2 regions of the Synechococcus sp. PCC 7335 genome follow, and region 1 is predicted to be linked to the other one. Evidence: predicted binding sites of a transcription regulator. Region 1 holds the regulator's gene; the other holds the start of a gene.
The links. The regulator NtcA, encoded in region 1, controls nitrogen genes in cyanobacteria. The targets are predictions, from matches to a motif close to GTANCNNNNGNTAC.
Positions count from the first base shown of each region.

Region 2: a site for NtcA is predicted at 1,484-1,497, ahead of S7335_RS11540 (P-II family nitrogen regulator). Genes of this name have one in related genera too.

Region 1 covers NZ_DS989904.1:1,443,711-1,446,861, forward strand. Annotated here, with positions in the region: gene S7335_RS06415 (DUF3084 domain-containing protein) at 1-783, opposite strand, end outside; gene ntcA (global nitrogen regulator NtcA) at 881-1,552, opposite strand; gene S7335_RS06425 (peroxiredoxin-like family protein) at 2,002-2,841, shown strand; gene fusA (elongation factor G) at 3,087-3,151, shown strand, end outside.
Region 2 covers NZ_DS989904.1:2,650,089-2,653,239, forward strand. Annotated here, with positions in the region: gene S7335_RS11535 (folylpolyglutamate synthase/dihydrofolate synthase family protein) at 1-796, opposite strand, end outside; gene S7335_RS11540 (P-II family nitrogen regulator) at 967-1,305, opposite strand; gene S7335_RS25925 (hypothetical protein) at 1,523-2,380, opposite strand; gene S7335_RS11550 (response regulator transcription factor) at 2,710-3,151, opposite strand, start outside.

The DNA of each region.
Region 1 (3,151 bases):
AGAACGCGCTAGCGTAACCGCTAAGGTCTCATTTCGGCGAATCGCCACATTGCCTAAGCGTAAAACCTGAAATTCATCGTCTAGGCGGGCAATTTCTTCGGTGAGCAGCGTTTGCTGAGCTTGGAGATCGTTGAGGCGGCGGGCACGTTCCTCAATCTCTTGATCGCGCTGGGCGATCTGTTGGTCACGTGATTGTAGTTCTTGATCACGTGAGCGCAGGGCCTGGTCACGCTGCTCAATTTGGGAGCGCACGGCTGCTCGTTCTTCGATTAGCTGCTGCCGCTCGGACCGCAGTCCGCCAATTTCATCGCGCAGACTTCCGATTTGGGCCGAGACGCTCTCCAGCTGGTCTTGTGTCTCAATTAGGCTGCTAAGGGTTTCTTCTTCTCTGGCGATCGCCGTCCGTAAAGATCGATTTGTTTGCCTAAGTCTGTCTTGCGCCTCTGACTGTAGCTGCCTCGATTCTTCTAGTGTCCCTTCTACGCTCTCTCGCTCATTGACCGCCGATTCTAAATCTCTTTGAGCTTGGGACAGTTCTTGCTGAATGTCATCGAGCTGGAACAATCCTTTTCGCAGTTGGCCATCTAGTGCAATCAGCAGCATTAGCGTGGAAAAAGAGGCCACCATTCCAGTGACCACGCTGACTAGCGTCGCCGTCTGACGCGGACGCAGGTTGAACAAACTCAGGCGAGATTTGCCCACCTTCATGCCGATGCGATCGCCCACCGTAGCAATCACACCGCCCAAACAAGCCACTGCAAAAAGTAATATAAATCCAGTCATTCATCCCTGTGTGGCCGCAAGAAAATCGCATCACTCGCATCAAGATAGTAACTGATTGTCTTGAGAAGCGAAGACACTCGTCTCTATGCGCTTGCCACTAGGTGAACTGCTGAGACAGCGTTACCGGGTCATGAACTGTAATTTTTTTCTTGTGGATAGAGATCATTCCCTGCTCGCGCAGATCGCCTAGTAGACGAGTCACCGTTACCCGTGTAGAACCGATTGCCTCGGCGATCGCCTGGTGAGACAGCTTTAGATCAACCGTGATCCCTTCATTCCCAGGTACTCCAAAATCACGACATAGAATGAGCAAGAAGCTTACTAGGCGCGACCCCATATCTCGATGGGCCAGAGTTTCAATCATCATTTCAGTTTGTAAGATTCGCGATGACAGACCCCGCAGCATCATCGCCGAAAGCTCAGGATGCTCTTTCAGTGCCACGCTCATCTGATCGGCCTGCAAAGACATAAGCTCAACCGGCGTAAAGGCCACTGCGTGATAAAACCGGTCCGAGCGATCGCCTGTAATTAGAGAAAGTACGCCAAACACGCTGTTCTCACGCAGTAGAGCGACCGTTATTTCTTCACCTGCCTCGTATACCCGAGAAAGCTTCACCGCCCCTTTTGTTAAAAAATACACTCGCTCAGCCGGATCCCCAGGGAAGAAAATCGTCTTATTGCGCTCATACGATTCAACGACCGGCGGCAAAGTTCCTCCCGCAAACGAGCGAAACATATCAGAAATTGGCGAACTGGGAACTGCAACCATGATGACAAGAATTAAGAGGGATTTCGGGGCTAAGCTGGCCTATGCATGTTGAAAAGTCAAGGCTTTTACGAGAGCAAAACTCAAATGTTACGAGAAGCTCACTATGCTACATAACACTAAAGCCCATGCCATCAGTAACAGTTTGTATCGAAAAGCACAAGATACATTCACGATTCGTGTGCAGCTCATCAGCGTAAGATGCCCTAGCGCAGCTGAAAGGTCTATCTGATGATGTTCTGGTGGTAGCTCAAAGAGAACCGCTGTCTTTATCGTGTGAGATTGTGTGAGTCGGGAAAAGAGATATCCTCTAAAGCTTCAAGTGACAATAACAGCAACAACAGCTAACCTGACAGGCAAAGCGCCGTGCATGAAGCAAAGCCAAAGTATAAGGTCAGACTATTCGTCGCACTATTCATCGCCTTGTTTTAATTCTATTGAATCCTAATCATATGAACGCCTACTCCTGTTTAAATGAGGCCGAATTTCAACGGGTCAGTGATGGAAAACTAGGGTCGCTGTTACAATCGTGCCACTCTTCCCGGTGGACGCTAGCGCTAGTATGGCCAGTTCTGGGAGATTTCGATACGTTGGAGTACGCTTGGTGGTTGCAGCGTGAGCGCCCGTACATAGAAGCTGCGAATATCCAAGTAAGAGCGGTTGCCATTGGCGATCGCACCGCTGGACAAAAATTCTGCGACTATACAGGGTTTCCTCCAGAGCATCTATATATAGACCCGACTGCTGCAATCCATCGCCAACTGAGCTTGTACAAGGGACTATCTGTCTCGTTTCCAGGGCTGAGCACTAGGCAAAGTGGCTATCTCAACCTGCTACTGATGTGCGCTGGCATCGGCAGCCCTGGCACACTCAAAGAAGTCTTTCGTGGCTATATTGGCGATAGATCTGCCCCGCAGCTAATCTCTGATGATGAAGTAATCAAAGCGAAGCCACTCCCCGCACTCAGCGGCGACGCCTTTAAATTAGCAGGCGGCAAAGGTTTTCAACGGCCTTTTGAGCTAGCGACCTTGCGGCTGCGGAATATGAGCGAAGTCTTGAGTAATTGGCAAACGTATATGCCGGATGCGATGTATCTCACGCAGCGCGGAGCGACGTTCTTGATTGGCGCTAGTAGTGGGAGCGCTCCAGAGATAGTCTATGAGTGGCGCGATCACAATATTCTTGGATTCGCAGAAAACATGAGCGATCCACTATCATTCTTAGAGAATTACGTTGCTGACTACCGGCAAGCAGCAGACGGGAAACCGATCGCTACGAGTAGGGCAATATAATTTACAATGTTTAACAGTTGGTACCACTACCACATCCATTAGCAGCACTATTGAGCTATCCGACACACTTTTGCAGACCCCTTACATGAAGGCGTCTCGTTGAAGGTTAGTTACGCCGCTAACGAGACGCCTTTAACGCTCAATAAAAGGGTGTGAGGCTTGTTCACCGCACTTGTAAGCACCACCTCCTTAATCTAAGGTGTGGTGTGCTTTCAGTTTTTATCACTCAACTAACCAAAATCACCATGAAAGACCTGACCAAATACCGGAATATCGGTATCTTTGCCCATGTAGACGCAGGTAAGACGAC
Region 2 (3,151 bases), 1.2 Mb from region 1:
AGGTTTGCTGATAGTCGATCCCACCGTAGCTAAGCAGTCCGTCGCTATCTGTACTTTTACTATCGCTAGCCTCTGCCTGCTTCACAGCAGGCTGAACCCATATCAACGGCGCGCCTACTTCTTTGGCTTTAGACTCTACGATAGCGACTGCCTCCGGCGGCAAAGGTCCAACAATCGCCGGAACGCCAGGTTTAAAAATGCCAGCTTTCTCTCCCGCAATCTCTGCTATCGTATCGCCTAGCCTTTGCCAGTGATCGCGGCCAATCGAGACAATCACCGTAGCTAATGGCTGATCGCATACATTAGTCGCATCTAGTCGGCCTCCTAGCCCGACTTCAACGACTGCCACATCAACCTGCTGCTGAGCGAAGTACTGCCAAGCCATCGCAGTAAACACTTCAAACTGGGTAGGAATAGAATCATCTAGCGAATTAGCATTATCTTTTCTCTGAGCGATCGCTTCTTCCACAGAATCTAGCGTCGTCTGCAAAGCTGTCCAGCTAATTGGCGTACCATCTACCCGGATGCGCTCTCGCCAATCTACTAAATGAGGCGACGTATAGCACCCCGTCTTATAGCCCGCTGCTGTTAGAACAGAAGATAGATAGGCACAGACTGATCCTTTGCCATTCGTACCAGCAACGTGAACTATCGGTACCCTACGATGCGGCTCACCTAAGGCGAATAGGACGGATTTAATCCGATCAAGACCTAGCTCCACACCGAAGCGTGCGTATGCTTGCAGACGACTTTCGACCGTTTGCTGAAGCGAACTTGAGGAACTAGGCAGACTCATAAGTAAAGAGACGTAGCGCAAAAAGGCAAAAAAACGAAAGGGAGATAGGTTTCTATCTCCCTTCTAAAACAGTTGGCGGCAAGATACAGGTACTATCTAACTCTAGCGGTTGCTCAAGTTTAGAACCTATATACCACAGACTAACTGACTATAAACTAAACGGCCGCAAACTAAACAGCCTCTAAGTTTTTCTCACCCGTACGAATCCGTACAATCTCATCAACTGGACTAATAAAGATCTTGCCATCACCAATTTCGCCGGTTCGAGCAGATTCAATAATTTTGCTAATGACCATATCGGCCTGAGCATCTTCTACCACAATCTCTAGCTTCAGCTTTTGTAAAAACTCAACGGTATATTCCGAGCCCCGGTATCGCTCTGTTTGCCCCTTCTGACGACCAAATCCTCGCACTTCGGAGACGGTCATACCAACGATACCAGCATTGACTAAGGCAATTTTTACCTCATCTAGCTTGAAAGGACGGATAATTGCTTCAATTCTTTTCATGACTTACGTACTTTTCTCCCAAGGATTCAGCCGATTCTGATGTGTATATGTAGCAAAGTACGAATGCATCGCAACTTTGCTACACAGGTTGCCTACTGCTTTTCTAGCACTTGCGGCGGATATGATTGACCTTAGCAACCTAACAGAATCTATAGCAGAGCAGGGTCACCCTATCACCGTAACAATGAATACAGTATCAGCTCAATCATAGAAGAATCTAACGTCTGCCTAGCAATGGCTTCATAATTAGGAACCCAGCGCCAAAAGCCGTCACAACAATCAACAAAATAGAAAGCGCTAGCCAAATGCCGCTAATCTCTTGCTGAGCGCTCTTTTCTAAGAGAGAGCTATGATGGCTGCCAGATTCTTCTGTGAAGAGCTTAGGCATCATGGCAGAAAACTGAAAGCTTAGCTTAGAGTCTTTCTGAGGCTGTTGGCTAGTATTTTCAGATAGCTTAGAGATTTGTTTCTTGCCAGAACGCCCCGTGGGGTGGCCTTCGCTAATCGGCTGATGCACAAGCGTATGGGTTGATGGCGAAGTAATCTGAGCTGAGGCAGCTGAAGGCTCGTATGGCATTGCGGCCTGATCAATGAGATTAGGGTCAATGAGTTCGAGTAGATGAGAGCGTTGAGTGTTTGGTCTTTCGCCGGTTTGCTTTCCAGTTTTCTTTTCACTTCTTTGCTTTTCGCTCTGTGTTCGATTTGAGCTAGCTGAGGCAGCATCGAGCCTACTGCGTTGGGTGCCAGTGTGTTTGGCGCCAGTGTTCTTAGTGAGAGGTTCTTTCTTATCGCTCCGTAGGCCACTACGCGAGCTGTTGTAAACGCTATTTTTAGCTCCCCTAGTGACACCAGCAGTGTGGCCTAGGCTGACTGCTGCTTGGACAACATGATGAATTTCTTGCTTTAGTCTCTGATTTTGTCTTAGCAGCTGCTCGTTGCGGTTGTTGAGCGAATCAATGACGGCTTTATTCGCCCGCAGCTCGGCGGCTAGCTCTCGATGTACTGACATAGGTACAGAAGGCGCATAATTAGTCGAAGCGGACCGAGTAGACTCAGTGTAGGAGGAAGACTTCATAGGAAGAAATAGGAGTCGCTTATGTGCTTTTGCGTGGGTTTCAAAGCTGATTACAAGAACGAAAATAGGCCGATATTCAACCTTGTTTCAGGACTTGGCAAAAGAGGCAGGGTTAAGTAGTCAAATTAGAGCAACGTTGGTAACATTCGTCAACTGCAAACCCAATGAAATATCCAAAAAGCGGCTGACGCCCAGGCAAGGTAACGAATACGAACATATCAAGTTCGATTAACGCGATTGACTGCCTATTTGTACCCTATTTTGTCCCTGTTCTCTCGTTCTCTTGGTTGCCTTTCTTTCTAGGCCGTACTTTTTCCCAAGAAGGGTACTTAACTCTGCTGAGTGGATTGGAGATGAATCGATTGAGCTAGTAGAGCAGCTTGGGTGCGATCGCGCAATCCTAATCGACTCAGCACACTCGTCACATGGTTTTTCACGGTTCCTTCAGACAAGAACAGCTGCTGTGCAATTTCTTTATTGCTTGCTCCGTTGCCAATGCAGACTAATACCTCGGTTTCTCTAGGCGTTAGCGCAGCGACTTCGGGTGGTAGATCTACTTTATTCGCTTCAAGAGATGTATCGAGCGCACTACTAGCTCGTGTAGATCGCGATACCGGTGGCGCTGCTATGTTTGGCAACGCGCCGATCATCTTTTGGACGATGCCAGGACCAAATTGACTATAGCCCTTAGCGACTGAGCGAATAGCTGCCGCTAGCTCTTCAGAAGGGGTGTCTTTAAGCAAATACCCTTGAGCACCTACTGCCATCGAT